3 regions of the Pseudarthrobacter sp. ATCC 49987 genome follow, and region 3 is predicted to be linked to each of the others. Evidence: riboswitches for the same ligand, from Rfam matches in the RefSeq annotation. Region 3 holds a riboswitch; each other region holds the start of a gene.
The links. A riboswitch is a leader RNA that binds a small molecule or an ion and turns the genes downstream of it on or off. The one in region 3 is predicted to bind S-adenosylmethionine.
Positions count from the first base shown of each region.

Region 1: it holds a riboswitch for S-adenosylmethionine, as region 3 does, so the genes downstream of both, GXK59_RS15540 (cobalamin-independent methionine synthase II family protein) here and GXK59_RS19260 (ABC transporter substrate-binding protein) in region 3, are expected to answer to the same signal.
Region 2: it holds a riboswitch for S-adenosylmethionine, as region 3 does, so the genes downstream of both, metX (homoserine O-acetyltransferase MetX) here and GXK59_RS19260 (ABC transporter substrate-binding protein) in region 3, are expected to answer to the same signal.

Region 1 covers NZ_JAABNS010000001.1:3,360,685-3,368,432, reverse strand. Annotated here, with positions in the region: gene GXK59_RS15565 (HAD-IIA family hydrolase) at 1-824, opposite strand, end outside; gene GXK59_RS15560 (TrmH family RNA methyltransferase) at 904-1,575, shown strand; gene fbaA (class II fructose-bisphosphate aldolase) at 1,702-2,721, shown strand; gene GXK59_RS15550 (DUF3151 domain-containing protein) at 2,724-3,152, shown strand; gene GXK59_RS15545 (uracil-DNA glycosylase) at 3,247-3,879, opposite strand; gene GXK59_RS15540 (cobalamin-independent methionine synthase II family protein) at 4,035-5,255, opposite strand; SAM riboswitch class I at 5,268-5,388, opposite strand; gene GXK59_RS15535 (adenylosuccinate synthase) at 5,673-6,962, shown strand; gene GXK59_RS15530 (hypothetical protein) at 7,310-7,748, shown strand, end outside.
Region 2 covers NZ_JAABNS010000001.1:2,452,852-2,460,599, forward strand. Annotated here, with positions in the region: gene mmsB (3-hydroxyisobutyrate dehydrogenase) at 1-90, opposite strand, end outside; gene GXK59_RS11545 (LysR family transcriptional regulator) at 280-1,179, shown strand; gene GXK59_RS11550 (MFS transporter) at 1,414-2,796, opposite strand; gene metX (homoserine O-acetyltransferase MetX) at 2,978-4,177, opposite strand; SAM riboswitch class IV at 4,188-4,303, opposite strand; gene GXK59_RS11560 (bifunctional o-acetylhomoserine/o-acetylserine sulfhydrylase) at 4,440-5,756, opposite strand; SAM riboswitch class IV at 5,821-5,936, opposite strand; gene GXK59_RS11565 (VOC family protein) at 6,141-6,779, shown strand; gene GXK59_RS11570 (CPBP family intramembrane glutamic endopeptidase) at 6,873-7,628, opposite strand; gene GXK59_RS11575 (histidine phosphatase family protein) at 7,716-7,748, shown strand, end outside.
Region 3 covers NZ_JAABNS010000001.1:4,160,833-4,168,580, forward strand. Annotated here, with positions in the region: gene GXK59_RS19245 (dipeptide ABC transporter ATP-binding protein) at 1-549, opposite strand, end outside; gene GXK59_RS19250 (ABC transporter permease) at 561-1,460, opposite strand; gene GXK59_RS19255 (ABC transporter permease) at 1,479-2,438, opposite strand; gene GXK59_RS19260 (ABC transporter substrate-binding protein) at 2,445-4,106, opposite strand; SAM riboswitch class I at 4,204-4,293, opposite strand; gene GXK59_RS19265 (N-acetylglucosamine-6-phosphate deacetylase) at 4,503-5,792, opposite strand; gene GXK59_RS19270 (DUF1206 domain-containing protein) at 5,792-6,598, opposite strand; gene trmB (tRNA (guanosine(46)-N7)-methyltransferase TrmB) at 6,727-7,650, opposite strand; partial or broken gene GXK59_RS19280 (MFS transporter) at 7,747-7,748, shown strand, end outside.

The DNA.
Region 1 (7,748 bases), 800 kb from region 3:
TTCAGGATCTGGTTGGGCCGGAACGGGTACGCGGCGATGTCGTCCTTATGGGTGATGCCGCTGAGCACAAGCACGGTGTGCAGCCCCGCTTCCATGCCCGCGATGATGTCAGTGTCCATCCGGTCACCGATCATGGCGGTGGTTTCCGAATGCGCGTCGATCTGGTTCATCGCCGAACGGAACATCATCGGGTTCGGCTTGCCTACAATGTACGGTTCCCGGCCGGTCGCCTTGGTGATGAGCGCCGCGATGGCGCCGGTGGCAGGCATCGGGCCGTCCTTCGAAGGCCCGGTGGCGTCCGGGTTGGTGGCGATGAACCGCGCCCCGCCCAGGATCAGCCGGATGGCCATGGTGATGGCTTCAAAGGAGTAGGTCCGGGTTTCGCCGAGCACCACGAAGTCCGGGTCCTGGTCGGTGAGGATAAAGCCGGCCTCGTGCAGCGCCGTCGTGAGGCCCGCTTCCCCGATCGTGTAGGCGCGGTTGCCGGAATCCGAGCCCCGCACCTGGTCCTTAAGGAACTGGGCCGTCGCCAGGGCGGAGGTCCAGATGTTCTCCTCGGGGATCTCCAGACCGGAGCTCTTCAGCCGGGCGGCGAGGTCACGGGGCGTGAAGATGGAGTTGTTGGTCAGGACGAGGAAGCGCTTGGACGTGTCCACCCAGCGCTGGATGAGTTCAGCGGCACCCGGGATGGGCTGGTTTTCGTGGACCAGGACGCCGTCCATGTCGGTCAGCCAACACTCGATCTCCTGGCCGCTGCGGTACACGGATTTTGATGAAAGCACGTGGTCCGAGTCTTCCCTGTGGTCTGCCTGCTGCTCCGCCATGCTGTCCTCCGCCGATAATGTGCCGATGCCAGTCCCAGTCTAATGTTGAGTCGTGACTGAACCCGAGATACCCAGCGAAATCCCTCCCGTGACCGCGCAGGAGGGGGAGGCGGCAGCCGAGGCGGAGCCCAAGGCGGAGGTCGGCGTCGGCCCCTGGGAAGGCGAACTGCCGGCGGGCGACCACTGGGACCCGGACCTCCTCGCGGACGGCGACCGGCGCAATGTGGTGGACAAATACCGCTACTGGAAGCACGAGTCGATCGTGGCGGACCTGGACTCCAAGCGGCATAACTTCCACATCGCGATCGAAAACTGGCAACACGACATGAACATCGGCACCGTCGTGCGCAGCGCCAACGCCTTCCTGGCCAAGGAAGTGCACATCATCGGACGACGCCGGTGGAACCGCCGCGGGGCCATGGTCACCGACCGCTACCAGCACATCCGCCACCACCCGACCGTGGACGACTTCGTGGCGTGGGCGCAGGGGGAGGGGCTGGCCATCATCGGCATCGACATCTTCCCGGACTCCGTCCCGCTGGAAACCTACGAACTGCCCAAAGACTGCGTGCTGGTGTTTGGGCAGGAGGGTCCGGGGCTGTCACCCGAGGTCCACCAGGCGGCGGTGGACACCTTGTCGATCGAGCAGTTCGGCTCCACCCGCTCCATTAACGCCGCCTCGGCCGCGGCCATCGCGATGCACGCCTGGATCCGACGGCACGTGTTCAACCAGTTCCCGGGGGTCCAGTGAGTTATTACAGGCCCGAGTGACCGGAACCACTGCCCCCAGCGAAGGAATGGCTAGGATGGTTCCTAGCCGACGAGGTTCACTCCAGGGTCAACCAGCCCGCAGACGAAATTCACTTTAGGAGTCAGCATGCCCATTGCAACCCCAGAGATCTACTCCGAGATGATCGACCGCGCTAAGACGGGCGGCTTCGCGTTCCCGGCCGTCAACGTCACGTCCTCCCAGACCCTGAACGCCGCCCTCCGCGGCTTCGCCGAGGCCGAGTCCGACGGCATCGTCCAGGTCTCCACCGGCGGTGCCGCCTACTGGTCCGGCGCCTCCACCAAGGACATGGTGGCCGGTTCCCTGGGCTTCGCCGCGTTTGCCCGCGAGGTGGCCAAGAACTACGGCGTCAACATCGCCCTGCACACGGACCACTGCCCGAAGGACAAACTGGACGGCTTCGTCCTGCCGCTGCTGGCAGCCTCCGAGGCCGAGGTCAAGGCCGGCCGCAACCCGCTCTTCAACTCGCACATGTGGGACGGCTCCGCCGAAACCCTGCAGGAGAACCTGCGGATCGCCCGCGAACTGCTCGAGCGCACCGCCGCCGCCAAGATGATCCTCGAGGTCGAAATCGGCACCGTCGGCGGCGAGGAAGACGGCGTCGAGAACGCCATCAACGACAAGCTCTACACCACGGTCGAGGACGCCCTGGCCACGATCGACGCCCTCGGCTCCGGCGAGAACGGCCGCTACATCACGGCGCTGACCTTCGGCAACGTGCACGGCGTCTACAAGCCCGGTGGCGTCAAGCTCCGCCCCGAAATCCTCAAGGACATCCAGCAGCAGGTCGGCGCCAAGATCGGCAAGGCCAACCCGTTCGACCTCGTCTTCCACGGCGGGTCCGGCTCCTCCGAGAAGGAAATCGCCGACGCGGTCTCCTACGGTGTGATCAAGATGAACATCGACACCGACACCCAGTACGCCTACACCCGGCCCGTGGCGGACCACATGTTCCGCAACTACGACGGCGTGCTGAAGGTCGACGGCGAGGTCGGCAACAAGAAGCTGTACGATCCCCGCGTCTGGGGCGCCTCCGCCGAGGCCGGCCTTGCGGCCCGCGTCGCCGAGGCTGCCCAGCAGCTCGGCTCCACCGGCAAGACGTTCTAGGCATGTCGGACGAATTCCGCAAGAACCTGATGGGTCCTGAGCCGACGCTCCTGCCCGCCGAGACCGAGGTCTACGCGGCGCTGGATGCCGGCCATGAAGCCCTGGACCTGGTGGAAAAGCACCCGACGTCCTCGCTGCTCTGGGCCGTGCTGGCCGAGGAAGCCTGGACCGAGGGCCGGACCATCGACTCGTATGCCTACTCCCGTGTCGGCTACCACCGCGGCCTGGATTCGCTGCGCCGCAACGGCTGGCGCGGCGTCGGGCCCATCCCCTGGGAACACGAACCGAACCGTGGCTTCCTGCGCGCCCTGTATTCGCTGGGCCGCGCCTCCGCGGCCATCGGCGAAGCCGAGGAGCCGGAGCGGATCGAGAAGTTCCTCAAGGACTCCGACCCCACTGCCAAGGCAGCCATCGAGGCCGAAAAGCGCTAACCGCCCCGGCACCAACAAGCAACGCGGGGTTAAACGACGACGGCGGGCGTCCACCAGAAGGTGGGCGCCCGCCGTCGTCGTGGCGGAAGTGGGATCAGCTGGTCTTTGCCAGGCCGGTGCGGGCCATGGCGTCGGCGTAGACGGTGCCCATTTCCTCGAGGTACTGCTCCTGCCGGGCCGGTGTGCCGGCGAAGGCGCGGCCGCTGAGCGAGCGGACCTTATAGGTCTTGAGGCCGCGGCGCCAGATCATGGGCACCTCGGTCTTGAGGAGAAGGTTCGCGAGGCGGTTGGCTTCGGTGCCGTGCGCGACGATCACCGAGGCACGGGGCACGACGGCGAGGAACTTCAGCAGCGGCTTCAGGCCTGCGGAAATCTGGTCCGGGGTGAACTTGCCGTTGGGCTCGTCCGGGACGTACCAGGGGTGGACGTTCCACGGCATCACGTACTCGGGGCGCAGGCCCAGCTTCCACTGGACGCCGAGCAGGCGGGTGGCGGCTTCCTCGTCGCCGGCGGTGATGAAGCCCGACTCATCCTCTGTTCCGATGTTGGAGAAGAGGCTGATGATGCGGCACTCATCGATGTCGTGCATCGGGTCCACATAGGGAACATTCGTGCCAGCTTTGGTTGCCTGCAGCGTGTCGCACAGTTCGTTGACAGCCGCGACGCTAGGTTCGTAGCGGCGGCTCAAAAGCTGTTCGCGGGAATTTTCAGTGGCCAAGGCTGTCATATGTTGCTGAGTCTCCTGCGGGATTGGTGAAGCTGCCAGACCGTCCGGGGGCACGCCGAATACGGTGCGGTTTGAAAATGTGGTGTGGACCGATTCCTGGTCGATCCTTATTAGTCTATCAAGCCCTGCGAAATGACGGGCCGGCCGAAGGTCCTCTACCAGAGCCGGGCAGTGGCGCGGCGGGCGCCTTCGCCCAGGGATTCCAGCTTGGCAAAGGCGATTTGCGGGTGCACGCGGCCGCCGAGACCGCAGTCTGTGGAGGCAATCACATTTTCCCGGCCCACCAATTGGGCGAAGCGCACGATCCGGTCAGCCACCAGGTCCGGGTGCTCGACGACGTTGGTGGCGTGGGAGACAACACCGGGGATGATGACTTTTCCGTCGGGAAGCCTGGTGTCCTTCCAGACACGCCATTCATGCTCGTGGCGGACGTTGGCGGCCTCGAAAGAGTAGCCCCCGGCGTTGACCTGCAGGACGGAGCCGATGATGTCCGCGAAGGGGATGTCCGTGGTGTGCGGGCCGTGCCAGGAACCCCAGCAGACGTGCAACCGGATCTGTTCCTGGGGGAGATCGCGCAGGGCCCAGTTGGTGGCCTCTACCCTGAGCTGGATGAACTTGAGGTAGTCGGCCAGGCTCGGTTCCGGATTGATCTGGTCCCAGCTTTCGGCCAGCGACGGGTCATCGAGCTGGACCGTGAGGCCGGCGTCGATGATGGCCTTGTACTCCTCCCGCATCGCGTCGGCGCAGGCGTAGAGGAGCTCCTCATCGGTCTTGTAGTACTCGTTCGCGACGCGGGCGCAGGAGCCCGGGGACAGGGAAGCGACGAAGCCCTCGGACAGCCCGGCGGCGGCCATGCCGGTCTTGAGGTTGGCGATGTCCGAGTTCACCAGGGCCTGCCCGGTGTAGCGCAGCGGGCCGGCGATCTTCGGCTGCGTGACGCTCTTGCGGTGCGCCAGGATCCCGGAGGACGGATCGTTGTAGGCGTCGTTGAACTTCTGCCGGTCGCGCCGGTCCGGGAAGGAGGTCAGCACGATGTGGCCCGGGCTGGAGCGGTGCACCGCGGCGTCAGCCCAGCGGTCCACATCGGTCGGTTCAAGGCCGCCAAGCCGGCTGAAGGAATAGTTCCACCACGCGCCGTAGTCCACCGAGCTGGACATGGTGTGCCCGTATTCGCCGTCGTTGGGGATATCGATGCCGAGGTCCTTCTGGCGCTGCACGATGTCCACCACGGAGGTTTCCAGCAGGTCCAGGAACTCGGGGGTGATGCCGTCTGCCTCCTTGGCCTCGTTCGCGGCGATGAGCTCCGGGGTGCGGGGCAACGAGCCGGCGTGGGTGGCGCGGATATGGTCGGTGTTCTGCTGCGCGTTCTGCTGCATGGGGGTGCTTCCTTTCCATCGGTCCTGGCGGTAGCACCCTTGCCGTCACGGCGGCCGCAGATCAGCGGGCTGTGTCCGGGCAGGGTTGCTGCGGCGTCAACGGTCCAGGTCCCTCGGCCGCTCGGGATGGTCAACTCTTACCTAATTCCACCCGGCAGGCCTGCGCAAGTCTTTCCGGCGCATTCCCGCTGGCTGGACACCGGGTGACGCGCGCAACCGGCGGGAAGTCCATTGGATGGTCAAATGAACTGCCGCCACCGGGATCGGCTAAACTTGGGTGGTAAGAGCCCCGGACTCTGGCGTTGATGGTAAGAGCACAGCGGTAGATTCGGGGCATTCTCATGAACGGCGCTGAGCTCCGGTGACCACCCTGGTGAATCACACGGACTTCGGCCCGAACGAATGGGGGAGGATCCCATGCCAGCAATCGTGATCGTCGGAGCCCAATGGGGCGACGAAGGCAAAGGTAAGGCCACTGACCTGCTCGGCCACCGCGTCGACTACGTCGTGAAGCCGAACGGCGGCAACAACGCCGGCCACACCGTCGTCGTGGGCGGTGAGAAGTATGAGCTCAAACTCCTTCCGGCCGGCATCCTGAGCCCGAACGCGGTCCCGATCATCGGCAACGGCTGCGTGGTGAACCTGGAGGCCCTGTTCCAGGAGATCGACGGCCTGGAAGCCCGCGGCGCGGACACCTCCAAGCTGCGGATCTCCGCCAACGCCCACCTCGTGGCGCCCTACCACCAGGTCCTGGACAAGGTCACCGAGCGTTTCCTTGGCAGCCGCGCGATCGGTACCACCGGCCGCGGCATCGGCCCGGCGTACATGGACAAGGTGGCCCGCCTGGGCATCCGTGTCCAGGACGTCTTTGACGCCTCGATCCTGCGCCAGAAGGTCGAAGGCTCGCTGCGGCAGAAGAACGAACTCCTGGTCAAGGTCTACAACCGCCGCGACATCGAGGTGGACGAGATCGTGGACTACTTCCTGTCCTTCGCCGAACGCCTGCGCCCGCTGGTCATCGACAGCACCTTCGTGCTGAACAAGGCGCTGGACGAGGGCAAGGTGGTCCTTATGGAGGGCGGCCAGGCCACGTTCCTGGACGTCGACCACGGCACCTACCCGTTCGTGACCTCCTCGAACCCGACGGCCGGCGGCGCCTCCGTGGGCTCGGGCATCGGCCCCACCCGCATCTCGCGCTCCATCGGCATCATCAAGGCCTACACCACCCGTGTGGGCGCCGGGCCGTTCCCCACGGAACTGTTCGATGAGATGGGCATGTACCTGCAGAAGACCGGCGGCGAATTCGGCGTCAACACCGGCCGCCCGCGCCGTTGTGGCTGGTACGACGCCGTGCTGGCGCGCCACGCTTCCCGCGTCAACGGCTTCACCGACTACTTCGTCACCAAGCTGGACGTGCTCACCGGCATCGAGCAGATCCCGGTCTGCGTGGCCTACGACGTCGACGGCGTCCGGCACGACGAAATGCCGATGACGCAGACCGAGTTCCACCACGCCAAACCGATCTTCGAGTACTTCGAGGGCTGGACCGAGGACATCACCGGCGCCCGCACCCTGGACGACCTCCCGGAGAACGCCAAGAACTATGTGCTGGCCCTCGAGAAGCTTTCCGGCACCCGCTTCTCGGCGATCGGCGTCGGGCCGGACCGCGACCAGACCATCGTCATCAACGACCTGATCAACGACTAATGCAGTAACTGCTGACGCCCGACGGCGGCGGGTCACCTGGAAAGGTGGCCCGCCGCCGCCGTCGTTAGGCCGCCGTCCGGGTCCCTCGCAGCGGCTGTCCGAAAAAGAAAAAAGAAACTTCCGATCAGTGCGTAACCTTTCGGGGCCCTCCAGCGATTACTCCTTTGTAAGCGCCGCCGGAACATGGACCCCCCACCGGAAATCCGGCCGGCCTTCCACTGCAAGTGCAGGCCGGCGCCCGCCCCCATCGGGCGCTGGCCAGCCTTCCACTGAACGAGCGGGCTGTTGACTGCCCCCATCAGGCTCCAGCCAGCCTTCACACAAAAAACAAAGGATGTACGTTTCTTATGAAGAGTGTTAGCAAGACCACCAAGATTGCTGTCGGCGCCGCGATTCTCGTTGTTGGAGGATTCTCCGGCATCGGCCTGGCCAATGCGGCCCAGGTTTCGACCACCCAGCAGGCTGAAGTGACCACCGCTACGCCCGCCGTGCCGGCAACCCCCGCGGTTCCGGCGACTCCTGAGCTTCCCGCCGCCCCGGCTGTTCCGGCTGTCCCGGCTGTGCCGGCTTCCCCGTCCGTTGACGGCTCCGCCGAAGGCGACGTCGAGGGTACCGACGGCTCCGCTGAAGGTTCCGTCGAGGCCGACAACGACGGCGTTGCCGTCGACGGCGCCGCCAACGCCAAGGGCGCTGCCGAGGCCAAGGCCCACGCCGGCGTGACCGTCGCTGTCCCGGGCGCCAAGGGTGTTCCGGCGGTTCCTGCCGTTCCGGCCGTTCCGACCCTGC
Region 2 (7,748 bases), 1.7 Mb from region 3:
GAAACCGCGGACGTCGTGGCCTGCCTTGGCGAGGTTCACCGACATGGACCCGCCCATGTTCCCCAGTCCGATCCAAGCGATTACTGCCATGGCATAAGCTCCTTTGCTTTGCGTCGTGCGTGCGTCCTGCTGCGGCTGCCGTGGGCAGCCCGTGATCCGGCCGTGCGCCGGATGTTCCGTGTCCAGCATCACACCCTGCTACAGTGCAATCAAGGCAAAAAACTACAGATGGTATGTGCATGGATGCACATGCCGGGATCCAGAGGAGTCATGGTGGATTTGAGGCGGCTTCCAAGTCCGGATGACTTGCTCATCCTGCTGACCGTGGCCCGGCTGGGCCGGTTCAACGCCGTGGCGGAAACCCTCGGCACCACCCACACCACCATCTCCCGCCGGATCCTGGCGCTGGACAAGCAGCTGGGCGGGCGCACCCTCGAGCGGAGCCCGCACGGCTGGGAACTGACGGACCTGGGCGGCGAGGCCGTGGCGGCCGCCGAGGCGATCGAGGGTACGCTCGGTGCGCTCACGAACCGGATCGCACACTCCGAGGACGTGCTCTCGGGCCTGGTCCGGATCAGCACCCCCGACGGGTTCGGCGCCGAATTTGTCGCTCCGGCGCTCGTCCGGCTGCAGCGCCAGCATCCGCTGCTCAACGTTGAAATGCTCAGCGCCACGCGGAAGGTCAGCCAGAACCGCTCCGGCGTGGACCTCGAAGTGGTGGTGGGCAATCTCGACGTCAGCAACGCGCAGCCCATCTTCCTGTCCAACTACTTCCTCCGGCTCTATGCCAGCCCGCAGTACGCCCGGGAACATGGCCTGCCTGTAACGCTTGACGACGTCCGGCAGCACGGTTTTGTCTCCTACGTCGAGTCGGCCCTGCAGGTGGCCGAACTCGGCCACCGCTCCACGCAGCTTCCCGTCCCGCGCTCCAGCTTCCAGGCCACCAGCATCTTTGCCCAGCTGGAGGCGGTGCGCCGGGGCGCCGGGATCGGCCTGCTGCCCAACTTCCTGGCGGTCGGCGACCCCAGCTTCCTGCCTGTTTTGCCGGACGACTTCCAGCGGCAGCTACCGATCTGGGCGGTGGCCCGTTCGGAATCGTTGCGCTCGGCCCCGGTGCAGGCCGTGCTTGAGGCGGTCCGGACCGAGATCTCCGACCGCCAGGCGGTCCTGGCAGGCTGAACGGGCTGCAGCGAGAAGCGGTCCGGGGGCACTTTGACACGGACACGCCGCGGACAGTGGACCCAAGGGCCGGAATCGTGCTCAAAGGCGCCCCGGACGGCGAACGGGCACACATCAGGGCGCCCACCTGAACCCAAAAAGAACGGCCCGGGCCGCCCGCATTGCGGGGACCCGGGCCGTTCTTTTTTGGGTGTTACTTTTTGGGTGTTACTTCTTGGGGTTACTTCTTGCCTGTTACTTTTTGCCGGCGGCGAGCAGGTCCGCAGTGCCCTGGGCATCGGCGGCGTCGACGTCGTGCAGTGACACTCCGCGGGTTTCCTTGAGGAAGTACACCGCCACCATGGTGACCAGGCAGGCGCCGAGCAGGTAGATGGCCACCGGGACGGAGGACTTGAACTGGCTCAGCAGGGCGACGGCGATGATCGGGGCCATGGAACCGGCCACGATCGAGGTGACCTGGTAGCCCAGCGAGACGCCGGAGTAGCGCATCCGGGTCGGGAACATCTCGGCCATGATGGCCGGCTGGCCGGCGTACATAAGCGAGTGGAACAGCAGACCGATGGTGATCGCCGCGAGGATGACGAGGTCGTTCTTGGTGTCCATCATCGGGAAGGCGAAGAAGCCCCAGGTGCCGCCAAGGACAGCACCGGCCATGTAGACCGGCTTGCGGCCGAGGTTGTCGGAGAGCTTGCCGACCATGGGGATCACGGCGAAGTGGATTGCGTGCGCCACCAGCAGCAGGAGGAGGATGCGGGCGGTGTCCGTCTGCACGATGACCTTCAGGTACGTGATGGAGAACGTGACCACGAGGTAGTAGAGGATGTTCTCCGCGAAGCGCAGGCCCATCGCGGTGAAGACGCCACGCGGGTAGCGGCGGAACACTTCGCCGACGCCGTAGCCCTTCTTCTCGACGGTGACTTCCTTTTGGGCCTCCAGGAAGATGGGGGCGTCCGTGACCTTGGTCCGGATGTAGTAGCCCACCAGCACGATCACAGCGGAGAGCCAGAACGCCACGCGCCAGCCCCAGCTGAGGAAGTCGGCCGAAGACAGCACAGAGGACAGGGTGAACAGCACTGCCGTGGCCAGCAGGTTGCCCAGCGGGACGGCCGACTGCGGCCACGCGGACCAGAAACCGCGGGACTTGCTCGGGCTGTGCTCGGCCACGAGGAGGACAGCGCCGCCCCATTCACCGCCGACGGCGAAGCCCTGGGCGAAGCGCAGGAACACGAGGAGGGCCGGAGCCCAGTAGCCGATCTGCTGGAAGGTCGGCAGGCAGCCCATCAGGAAGGTGGAGACGCCCACCAGGATGATGCTGAGCTGGAGGAGCTGTTTGCGGCCGAACTTGTCGCCGAAGTGTCCGAAGACGATGCCGCCGATGGGACGGGCAACGAAGCCGACAGCGTAGGTGAGGAAGGCTGCAATGATGCCGTCCAGTTCCGTGCCGGAGTTGGGGAAGAACGTCTTGCCGAAGACAAGGGTGGCCGCGGAGGCGTAGAGGAAGAACTCGTACCATTCGACGACGGTTCCGGCCATGGAGGCCGTTACTACTTTTTTGAGGCCGGACGTCTTGACGTCGGTCTCTTCTGCGCGCCTTGCGGCCGCGTTTTCCGTGCTCATTTCGACTCCTTTGGCGTCGTCGTCGACGCCTCGTGGACCATTTGGGAGGAGGGCGCTTGTGATGTGAGACACGCGGCGCCATTCCCCACGAGTATGGTCGCTTCCGGCCCGGGCCTCAACGGCCATTAGTGCAGAGCGCATCTGCAAAAATGCACACCGGACGCGGTTTTTAGTCGAAGGACTAGCCGAAGAAGTACTGCCGGAGCTGGTCGTTGAGCTGGCCGATCTCAGTGAGGAAGCCGTCGTGTCCGATCGGCGCCTCGATGGTGTGCACGGTGACGTCGCCCGGCAGGGCGTCGGCGAGCGCCTGGGACTGGGCCGGGAAGTACAGCCGGTCCGAGTCGACGGCCGCCACCAGGAACTCCGCGGTGGCCGGTGCCAGGGCCTCCGTGAGGGCGCCGCGGCCCCGGCTGATGTCATGGCTCATGAGCGCCTCGGTGATGGCGATGTAGCTGTTCGCATCGAAGCGGCGGACCAGTTTGTTGCCCTGGTGGTCGAGGTAGCTCTCCACTTGGTAGCGCCCCCGCCCGGCGAGGGATCCGGCTTCCAGCGGAGCCTCCGCGCCCTGGGCGTTCCGGCCGAAGCGGCCGTCCAGCTCCGCGGCCGACCGGTAGGTGATGTGCGCGATCCGCCGGGCCAGCGCAAGGCCCGCTTCCGGTTCGGGCCCGCCGTAGTAGTCCCCGCCGTTGAAGTTGGGGTCCTGCCGGATGGCGAGCGTCTGCGCCTGGGCGAAGGCAATCTGTTCTGCGGTGCTGCTGGCCCCGACCGAAATGACGCCGCAGCGCTGGACCCGTTCCGGGTGGCTGACGGCCCACTCCAGGGCACGCGCCCCGCCCAGGGAGCCACCCAGCACGGCGTACCAGCTCCGGATGCCCAGGGCGTCCGCCAGCCTGGCCTCGGCCTCGGTAGTGTCCCGCAGCGTCACGAGCGGGAACCGCGAGCCCCACGGCTTCCCGTCGGGCGCCGCCGACGAGGGCCCGGTGGAGCCGTAGCAGCCGCCGAGGATGTTGATGGAGACAACGAAGTATTTGTCCGTGTCCACGGGGGCGCCGGGGCCGGCGAGCTGCTCCCACCAGCCCGGTTCCTCGCTGGCGCCCCGCGTGACGTGGGTGTCACCCGTCAGCGCGTGCTCGATCAGCACGGCGTTGGAGCGTTCCGGGTTCAGGGTCCCCCACGTCTCGTAGCCGAGGGTGACGTCCGGCAGCCGGGCGCCGGATTCGAGCTCCAGATCCCCGATCCGGAGGTACTGGACCGTGCCGTCGAGGACTGCGTCAGCAACGGGCGCGCCAGCAACAGACGTGTCAGGGACACTGCGACCCGGGACCGGGGATTGGGGGGCCTTGCTTACAGGTGCACCCTGGCGGGTGGCGGCAATCGTCATGTGGGACCTCACTTCGCGCTTGCCCGCCGTCAGCTGACCGGCGGGCCAGGTCTTCACCCGGGGCACCCCACCGCAAAAGGAGGGTTGCCGGCCAGCAAGCCGGGGCTGTCGCTGGCACTCATGACCTCCACCGAGTCTACGAAATGCGGCGGCCCGGTGGCGAAGATTGTGACGCCCGTATGACTCCCGGCGTCGTCAGCTGCGATTATCCGGGCCCCGGCGCCCGCGCCATACGGCAGGGACGCCCGGGCCCTGGCGGACATCAGGCGGACTTGGCCGCACGGAATCCGGCGTCAAGGTCGGCGAGGATGTCGTCGATGTGCTCCAGGCCCACGGAGAGCCGCACGAGGCCGGGGTTCACGCCCGCAACCGTCTGCTGTTCCGGCGAGAGCTGGCTGTGGGTGGTCGACGCCGGGTGGATGACCAGCGAGCGCACGTCCCCGATGTTGGCCACGTGTGAGTGCAGTTCGAGGGCGTCCACAAAGCGTTTGCCGGCCTCCGCTCCCCCGGCGAGGTTGAAGGAAACGACGGCGCCGGTCCCCTTCGGACCGTACTTGCGGCCGCGCTCGTACCAGGGGCTGGAGGGCAGCCCGGCGTAAGCGACGGATTCGACGTCGTCCCTGGCCTCGAGCCATTCGGCCACCTTGACGGCGTTGGCGACGTGCCGCTCCATGCGCAGGCTCAGGGTCTCGATGCCCTGGGCGATGAGGAAGGCGTTGAACGGGGACACCGCCGAACCGAGGTCGCGCAGCAGCTGGACCCGCGCCTTGAGGATGTAGGACAGGTTGGCGCCGAGGGCACCGTCCGCACCAAGGTCCCGGGCGTAGACCAGTCCGTTGTACGTGGGGTCCGGGGTATTGAAACCGGGGAAGCGCTCCGGGTCCTTGCCGAAGTCGAAGTTGCCGGAATCCACGATCACGCCGGCGATGGCCGCGCCATGTCCGCCGAGGTACTTGGTCGCGGAGTGCACCACGATGTCTGCGCCCCACTCGATCGGGCGGATGAGGAACGGTGTGGAGAGGGTGTTGTCCACGATCAGCGGCACGCCGGCCTCGTGGGCCACCTGCGAGATGCCCTCGATGTCCAGCACGTCCTGGCGGGGGTTGGAGACGACTTCGCCAAAGAACAGTTTGGTATTGGGCTGAACGGCATCCCGCCACTGCGCCAGGTTGTCCGGGTCCGCCACGAAGGTCACGGAGATGCCGAACTTCTTCAGCGTGTGCGCCAGCAGGTTGTAGGTGCCGCCGTACAGGCTGGGGCTGGCCACCACATGGTCGCCGGCCTCCGCGACGTTCAGGATCGCAAAGGTCTCCGCGGCCTGTCCGGAGCTCAGCAGCAGCGCCGCTAGTCCGCCTTCCAGGCTGGCCACCCGCTGCTCCACAGCGTCCTGGGTGGGGTTGCCGATCCGGGTGTAGATGGGAGCCAGTTCGGCCAGGGCGAAGCGGTTGGCGGCGCTTTCGGCGCTGGGGAAGACGAACGACGTCGTCTGGTAGATCGGCAGCGACCGGGCACCGGTGGCGCTGTCCGGCTCCTGGCCGGCGTGGATCTGACGGGTTTCGAAGGACCAGGCACTGGACATCGGGACACTCCTTAGGGGACCGGGCACAGGAAGCACCAGAGCCCCTGGGCCCGGGTCCACACTGGTGCCGCGCTTGCCCTCCGGCGGGTGCCGGACGGCCAGGTCTTCACCCGGGGCACCCCACCGCGAAACGAGGGTTGCCGGCCAGCAAGCCGGGGCTGTGCGCTGGCACTCATGACCTGACCCCAGTCTAGGAAGCGGTTCCGGGCCCTGGATAGCTTTGTGACGAACATGAAGTTGCCCGGCCGGCGCACCCGGCCGCGGCCTTCAGATCCCGGCATTGACGCGGAGAAATGCCGGGCCGGACAGCCCACGGGAGGACATCCCATCACGGTTAGGAGAACCTAAGCTGAGAGCCGCATCACAAAGTGTCAAGATGAGGGCATGCGCATGGATCACGTCTCTTACGCCTGTGAACAAGATGGCCTAGCTGCCACCACCGAACGAATTGCGTCTGCCCTCGGCGTGGAAGCCGTGAAGGGCGGAGTACACCCCCGATTCGGGACCCGCAACATGATTATCCCGCTCGCGGGACACAAATACGTTGAAGTCGTGGAGGTCCTGAACCACCCGGCCTCCGACAAGGCGCCCTTCGGCCAGGCCGTCCGTGCCCGCTCCGAAGCAGGCGGCGGCTGGATGGGCTGGTGCGTCGAAGTTGACGACCTCGCCCCGTTCGAGGAGCGGCTGGGACGCGCTGCCGTCAACGGCAACCGCAAGTTCCCGGACGGCCGCGAACTGGTCTGGAAGCAGATCGGCATCCTCGGACTCATCGCCGATCCCCAGGTCCCCTACATGCTCAAGTGGGAGGGCGATCCGGAACTCCACCCGTCCAAGGCCTACGAGAGCAACGTCAAGATGTCCGCGCTCACGATCGCCGGCTCGGCGGAGCGCGTCACCGAATGGCTCGGTGTTCCGGTCGAGAAGCCGCTGGAGGACGTGGCCGTGAACTGGCTCGCTCCCCGCGGGACACCCGGCATCCTCTCCGTCACCTTCGAGACAGCTTCCGGAGCCGTCACCATCTGAGTTCCTTACCGCCCCACACTTCGGCCGCCATCAGCGGGTGCCAATGACGTCACCCACCGATGGCGGCCGAAATCTTTTTAAGCCAACGCGGGGTCAGCCGAGGCCGATGGCCTTGCCGAAGAGGCTGAAGCCGACGAACGCCACGATGTCCAGTGCGGCATGGGCGATCACCAGCGGCATCACGCGGCGGGTCCGGAGATAGACCAGCGCGAAAATCACACCCATGATGGCGTTGCCGGCGAACGGCCCGAACCCCTGGTACAGGTGGTAGCTGCCTCGCAGCATCGAGCTGGCGAAGATGGCAACGGGCATGGCCCAGCCCAGCTTGGGGAGCCGGTCCAGCAGGTAGCCCACCACGATCACTTCCTCCACGACCCCGTGCCGGATCGCGGAGAGGATCAGCACCGGCACCGTCCACCAGTAGGAGTCGAGCGCACTGGGGATGATCGCCGTCGTAATCCCCAGCGCCCGGCCAGCCGCGTAAAGGCCCAGCGACGGGATTCCGATCAGCGCCGCGAGGCCCACTCCCTGCAGCAGGTCCTTGCCGGGCCGGGCGAAATTGAAGCCCAGCTTGCCACACGCCGCGGCCGCGGTGCGGTGCTCGGAGAGGAAGTAGATCACCAGTGCCACAGGCACCAGGGCGAAGAAGATATCCAGCAGCTGGTAGGTGAGGTCAAAGTACTCGCGGGGGCTTTGCGAGCGGTTCAGGGTGGAGGTCCCCTGGGCCAGCGGCGCCTTCGTCATTTTGTCCAGCAGCTGCACCACCGAGTAGACGGCCGACTGCCCCAGTGACAGACCCAGGACAATCCACACTTCTGTCCGCAGCCGACGGCGGGAGGGAACCAACATGTTCCTATCTTGCCTGTACATTCCGTCAGTTGCCTGAAACCGGGCATTACCGGGGCTGCCGCCCGCCCGGGCCTATGCTTGGGGTTTATGAGTGCGCCCGGGAAAATCATCATGATCCGG
Region 3 (7,748 bases):
GAAGGCGATCGCGATCAGGACCCGTTGCTTGAGTCCGCCGGAGAGTTCATGGGGGTACTGCTTCAGCCGCTCCGCGGGGCGGTCGATGCCCACCAGTTCGAAGAGCCGGATGACCTCCGCCCGGATCTCGCTCTTGGAGCGCCTGCCTTCTTCCGGGTGCAGCCGGAAGACCTCGGCCACCTGGGATCCGACCGTCTTCACCGGATCCAGCGACGCGCCGGGATCCTGCGGAACCATGCCGATCTTACGTCCACGGATTTTCTCCATTGCACGTTCAGAAAGCCCGGTCAGCTCAATGCCGTCGAACACGATGGTTCCGGCAGAGACCGCGGCCGCTTCGGGGAGAAGGCCGATGAGCGATTTGGCGAGTGTGCTTTTTCCGGAACCGGATTCACCAACGACGGCAACGATTTCGCCCGGTTTGAGGACCAGCTCGAGTGAATCTGCGGCCACGACCGCCCCTGGTCCGCGGCCGTATTCGACGTGCAATCCGCGCACCTCAAGCAGGGGTCCGGGTTCGGCTTTGGGATTTACTGTGTTGATGGTCATGGGGCTCCTGACTAAAACCGGAAGATCTTGAGAAGTTGGCGTCCGAGACCGGCCAAGAGCACGACCGTTAGCACGATGACCAGGCCCGGCAGGCTGGTCATCCACCACGCGCCAGCGAGGTATTGCCGACCCTCAGAGATCAGCAAGCCCCATTCCGGGGTGGGCGGAGGGGCACCGAAGCCGAGGAAGCCAAGTCCGGAAATTGCGAGAATGGCAGCTCCAAGGTCGACTGCCAGCAGTGCGAGCACCGGGCCGCAGGAGTTCGGCAGGACATGCTTCCAGACGACGGACCAGTACGATCCCCCGTTGAGGAAGGCGGCCTCGACGTAGTCCAGGTTGCGCACGCGCAGGACTTCCGAGCGGACCACGCGGGCGAACGAGGCAATCGAGGCGATGCCCACGCCGACGCCGAGCGAGATTGGTCCGGGCGCGAACGCCGTCACGATGATCAGGGAGATCAGGAATCCCGGCACCGCCAGGAGCACGTCCACGAGGCGCATGGTGCTCGAATCCGCGGCCCGGCCGGCCGTCGCAGCAAACAGGCCCAGGGCCGTTCCCACCACGAATCCGATCAGGACAGCGAGCCCTGCGGTGAGCAGGGTCTGCGAGGTGCCATGCACGACCCTCGCGTAGACATCCCGGCCCAAGTGGTCGGTACCGAACCAGTGCCCGGCACTTGGCGGCTGGAACTTCTGCTTCGGAATGCCGCTGATGGGGTCGAAGGCGCTGAAGAGGCCCGGCAGAAATGCCCACCCCAGGACGATCAGCAACGGAAGGACGGTCAGCCACAGGCCCGCCGAGCGCAGGATGCTTCTTTCGCGCTTTCCCGGGCCAATCGCTGCGGCGCTGCCACCGGCAGGAGGCAGCGCGGCCTCATCAATAGGATCTGTTGGTAGTAGGTTGAGGCTCACAAGGTTCTCCGTTCGGTCTCAGGCAGCCAGTGCTCGTGGCGAGCCGTGGGCACTGCTCTTGAGGATGCGGGGATCCAGCAGCGGATACAGCAGGTCGACGATCAGGTTCACTGCAACGAACGCCGACGCCGTCAGCAGGACCAGGCCCTGGACCAGCGGGACATCCTGGACGGTGACGGCCTGGAGGACCACCGAGCCAAGGCCGGAGCGGGCGAAGACGGTCTCCGTGATGACGGAACCGGCAAGCAGGGTTCCGACCGTGATGCCGGCAATGGTCATTGCCGGACCCGCAGCATTCTTCAGGGCGTGGCGGTAGAAGATCCATGCGGGGGACGCGCCCTTGGCCCGCAGTACGTCGATAAACGGTTGCTCATAGACGTGAGTGATGCTCTTGAGCAGTACCTGCGCGATCGGGGCGGAAACGTGAAGGGCCAGGACAAGGACGGGAACTGCCAGCGATGCAAAGGAACCGTCCGGGAACAGGGACATCACACCGAGCTGGATGGACAGCAGCTGCAGCAGCACCAGCCCGAGCCAGAACACCGGAACCGCTGCGAACAACGGCGGGAGATTGGTGATGAAGCGCTGCAGCGCCGTCGAGCGGCTCAACCAGGCCGCGGCCACGAGGGCCACAGCCAGGACGACGGCCAACACGAAGGCACTGGAGGCCAGCGCCAGGGTGGATCCGGCCACCGCGCCGATGCGGGTCGCCACCGACTGTCCGGAGGCCAGGGAGTACCCGACGTCTCCACCGAGCAACTGCCCAAGCTGGTTGAAATACTGCACCAGCAGGGGCTGGTCGTAGCCGTATTGGGCCTTCATGGCATCAATCGTTGCCTGGTCAGCCGCGGCGTCCGCCGAGAGGAAGATCGTGACCGGATCGCTGGGCAGCAGCTGTATTGCCAGGAAGACGAGCGTGTACGCCAGCCAGATGACAAGCAGTGCCTGTCCGAGGCGCCGCGCAAAGTAAAGACCCATGACGACCTACTTGCCGGTCTTCCAGGCACCCTGGAAAATCGGTGCGGTGCCGGAGGTGAATTCGACGTGTGACTTGGCGTTGGCGCCGTAGACCTGGACTTCGTCCCAGAGAACGAGGGCCAACGCCTGGTCGACAACCAGCGTGCGCTGTTCTTCGGCGACGAACTGCTTGTGCGCTGCTGCGCTGGTGGCGGCGCGTTCCGTGGCGAAGAGCGCATTGAGCTGCGGGTCCGCGTTCAATGTCTGCGTGTTGGTGACCGGGCCGAAGACCGGCCCCAGGCCGCCGTAGGCGAACTGCCGCGTTCCGAAGAATTCCACGTTGGGGTCCTTCATGGAAGTCGCCAGGAAGGCGTTGTCCGCCGCGCGGTTGACCAGCTTCACGCCGATCTTGCGCCACTGCTGCTCGATCAGTTCGAAAGCGGGCTTGATGACCACGGAGTTGTTGGATGACGTGACGGTGACTTCGAGCTTCTGGCCGTCCTTGGCGCGGATGCCGTCGGAGCCAACTGCCCAGCCGGCCTCATCCAGCAGGTTCTTGGACTTCTCCGGGTTGTAGGCCAGGTCGGCGGAGAGATCAACGAAGTCTGGTGCTTCACGGTTCAGGATGGAGCCGGCGAGTTCGTAGCTGTCGGAGAGCACCGTGTCCTTGAGCGTCGGCCGGTCGATGCCGAGCTGCAGTGCCTGGCGGACCTTCGCGTCCGCCAGCTTGCCGCTGCCGACCCGCGCCGCCGCCATGTTTGCGGTCAGGTCAATGCCCTTGGCCGGCAGGACCTGGTTGCCGCTCCCGGCGAGGGCAGTTTCGTCGGCCGGCTGCAGGCCGCGGACCAAGTCAACCTGGCCGGTCTGCACGGCCCCCGCGCGGTGGGCCACTTCCGGCAGGTACTTCACGACGACCTTGTCCAGATAGGCGGCCCCCTGGTTGGCGGCACCCTCCGGAGCCCAGGCGTAGTCGGAACGCTTGGCCAGGACGATTTCCTCATCGGCCTTCTCTGATTCGAAGGTGAAGGGACCCGATCCGGAGATTTTCGCGATGGCCGACTGGGCGGCGTTGTCCAGGGTGAGGGTCTTCGGCGACACGAGTCCGGCGGTGACGGAGGACGTGGCGCGCAGGAAGTTGGCGTCGGGGGAGGACAGGGTTACTTCCACCTGGTCCTCGCCGGTGACCTGCGAGGACTCGTAGGTGGAGAAGTCAACGTTCGGCTGGATCTTGGCGCTCTCGATACCCTTGCCCAGGGCCTCGAAGTTTGCCTGGACTGCCTTGGCGTCAAGCGGCGTTCCATCGCTGAAAGTCACTCCGGGGCGGATTGTGAAGGTGAACTTGGTCTGATCCTCACTCGCGGTGAACTTGCTGGCGATCCAGGGGACAAGCTCGCCCTTCTTTGCATCGAAATAGGTCAGCCGGTCCAGCACGCTGTTCAGGACGTTCGCCTTTTCGTAGAAGCGCGCCGCCTGGGTCTGGAAGTTGTTAATCGGGGTGACCTCGGCGAAGACGAACGTTCCGCCCTGCACCGGCTTTCCGTCCGCGCCGGCCTGGGATGCCGACGTGCCGCCAGCACCGCCGCAGGCACTCAAGGCCAGGGCTGCCGCGCCCATCAGTGCCAGTAAACGCAGCGGGTGGCGCCTGCTCTTCGAACTCGTGGCGGGCGTGAGTGATTCAGGGGTATCCATCGCGGATCCTCTCGGTCGTGACCGGGGGACGCCAAAACCGTACGAGTTTGTCCGACACAGCACGGGGCCGGGCCGGTGGAACCTGGGATCTTGGCAATCTCCATCGGTCCTGGCATTAGCACCTTGCCCTTGCGGGTGGTTGCTACGGCGTCATCGAGCCAGGTCTCTCAGCCGATCTGGATGGTCTTTATTCGTCACGAAGGACATTTTTCGGTTCCGCGACCGTTGCGGGTGGCGGCAACATCCACTTTGTTGCAGAATCTTCGATTTCCCAACAATGACGACATGTTCTGCAACAAACGATCACACAGAGCCACATCCCGCCTCATGGCGCCATGATTGCGGCCGAAGGTCAGCGACGTTCGGCAGCCGTGCACGACGGCGTCGAGCCCCGGCTCAGGAGGCGGGGCGTGCCAGGGGTTGACCGCCGCGAAGGACCGCGGCGAGCCCGAAGTCTGCGTCGACCGCCACAATGTCGGCCCGCATGCCGGCCTTCAGGCTCCCGATCTCGGCCTCAAGGCCCAGGATCTTGGCCGGGACCAGGGTCGCCGATTTCACGGCGTCGGCAGGGCTGACCCCGGCCCCGATCGTGCGGCGGACAACTTCCAGCAGGGTGGCCGTGCCGCCGGCGAGGGCGCCGTTGCTCTTCAGTGCCGCCACGCCGTCGCGCACCACCACGGCGGCAGGACCGAGCGCGTAGTCGCCGTCGGGCAGGCCGGTCGCCGCCATGGAATCGGTGACCAGGACGACGTTGCCGGCGCCGACCAGCTCGAAGACCATCCGGACCGTCGCGGGGTCCAGATGGACGCCGTCGCCGATGAGTTCCACAGCGACGGTGCCCTGGGCCGCGAGGCGCAGGCATGCCGCCACAGGGCCGGGACTTCGGTGGTGGAGCGGCGGCATCCCGTTGAACAGGTGTGTCACCGTCGGCCGCCGGCCCGTTCCGGGCCCGGAAGCACCGGAGTTAGTAGCGTTCAGGGCTCCGGCGCGGGCGCGCAGGGACGCGGCCGCGCTGGTCAGGGAATCCACGGTGGTTTGGGCGTCGGCGTCGGTGTGGCCCAGCGACGGCGTGACGCCATTCGCGGCGAGCATGCTGACCAGACCGTCGGCGCCCGGCAGCTCGGGGGCATACGTCATGGTCTTGAGGGTGCCGCCAGCCGCATCCAGCAGCCGGCGGAGCAAATCGGGGTCCGGGGCCCGCAGCCATTGCGGGTCCTGTGCCCCGCAGCGGGCCTGGGCGAGGAACGGGCCTTCGGAGTGGATGCCCGCGATGAGGCCCTCGTCCGCGAGTTGCCTCAGCACCCCGACTCCCCTCACGAGCTCCTGCCCTGACGCCGTGACGAGGCTGGCCAGCAGTGTGGTTGTTCCGTTGCGGTGCAGGAAGCTGACGGCGTCGCGGCACGCGTGGCTGTCGCCGGTGGGAAAGCCGCCGCCTGCCGCGCCGTGGCAGTGGAGGTCGACGAGTCCGGGAAGGATCGAGCTGCCCGGCGGAAGCTTGAGTTCCTCCGCAACGGGGAAGCGGGCCGCGTCGAAGCCGCTCCGGGGGCCGGCGTAGGCGATTCTTCCGTCTGCCACCGCGACCACGGAATCAGCCGTGGCAGCGCCGTCCGAGATCAGTGTCCCGGCCAGGATGTAGGCGGAGCCGACGACGGGTTCGTGGGTGTCCGGTCGGTGCGCGTCGGGCATTACATCTTGGCCAGTTTGGCGCGCACCATCATGAAGATCCCGTAACAAATGAGGCCAGCTCCGACCGCAGCCAGGATGTACATGCCGAACGGCTGGTCACGGAGGGCCCTGAGGCCGCCGTCGAGCCCGGTGGACTCCTCGGGGTGGGCTTTGATCGTGGCGACAATGACCAGCAGCCCCACGAGAAGCAGGACAATGCCTTTGGCGGCGTAGCCGACGACGCCGAGGACGGTCACCGCCGTCCGTGCCTTGTGCGAGGCGGGGAGGCGGAGGTGCTTGGCGAAGGACTGCCGGAAGCCGCGGATGGCGTAGACGATTCCGGCGACTGCGACGCCCGCGCCGACGGCGAGCAGGAGTGCGTAGCCTCCCGGGGCCTTCAGCACGGAGGCTGTGAGGTCGCTGGTGGAGCTGGTGTGGTCCTTGCCGGCGCCGCTGGCGAAGGAAAACAGGGTGAGGGCGAGTCCGGCGTAGACGACGGCTTGGAGGGCGGCCTTGGCCTTTTTCCCCAGTTTCTTTTTCGCCGGCAGGTGCTCGAAATCGAAGATGGCATCACTGGTTTGCCAGATCGCGAGGGCGACGCAGGCGGCGAAAGAGCTCCACAGCAGCAGTGGACCGGCCGGCTGGCTCCCAAGCTGCTCCACTGCACCACTGACGTCAGCCTCGCCTTCGCCGCCCATGGCGAGCCGGATCGCGACGAGTCCGATGAGGAAGTGCAGGATGCCGCTCACGGCAAAACCGGCGCGGGCCACCAGCTCCAGCGGGCGGGAATTGGTGATGTCTTCGGCCGCGTCGGCGGCGTCCTTCAGTTCTCTCTTGATGGCGGTCCCTCAACTGGCTCGGTGGTTCTGCCGGACGTGAGTTCCGCCCGGTTCATGCATCTTCGGTAATCGTGCCACGCGGAGGCCGCCGGGAACAGCACGGTCGAGTGACCGGCCTAGCGGCGCAGGTAGCTGAGGTCGAAGATGAGCCGGCCCGCCTCGTGCGCCTTGTTCTCGAAACTCGTCAGGATCCGGCCGTCGAACCGCGGGGCCCAGCCGCCTGTCTCATCGATGCCCTCGTTGGGTCCGGTGTGTTCCGTGCTCACGGGTGCGCGGCCCTCCTTGACGGGGGCCCCGCCCACGAGGGACTCGACGCCGGATTCCCACACTTGGGTGAGCGGGCTCTCCGCGCCGCTGCGCTCGCCGTCGTGCAGGTTCTCGAAGTCGGGGGAGCCGGCCATGACCTCGCGCACGTGGACGGCGTAGTTGGACCAGTCCGTCGCGATCCGCCAAAGGCCGCCAGGCTTGAGCGCCCGCGCGGCGAGCTCGGCGAACGCCGGCTGGATGAGGCGGCGCTTGTGGTGCCGGGACTTGTGCCACGGGTCCGGGAAGAAGACCCACAGTTCCGTGACGGAAGCCGCTGGCAGCATGGTGGCCAGCACCTCGGGGGCGTTCGCCTCCACAACGCGGACGTTGCTGAGGCCGCGGCTGTTGATTTTGATCAGCGTGTTGGCCAGTCCCGGCGTATAGACCTCCACGGCAAGGAAGTCCTTGTCCGGGTTCTCCTCGGCCGCGTGGCACACGGCATCGCCGAGCCCCGAGCCGATCTCCACGATCAGGGGGGCCTTGCGGCCGAATTCGGCTTCGGCGTCGAAGACGTAGTCCGGGTGTACGGAGGTGTTGGCGATGTGGCGGGGGACGTCGACGGCCCATCGGTCAGAATGTTCCTCCCACGCCACCTGCCGGCGCCCCTGCAGGCGGGTGCCGCGGCGCACAAAGCTGACCGGCCGGCCGCCATAGGTGCCGAAGGAGGCCTGGCTGCCGGGGGTCACCGGGCGCGGTGTCTGCGGCGACTCGGGGGATTCTGGGGATTCACTCATCCCTTCCAGAATAGTGGAGTTCCGGTGTAGGCCCGGGTCGGCAGGATTGGCCGGAAGCGCTCTGTTGACACCGCGGGCGGCACCGAGCCTGCCAGAAT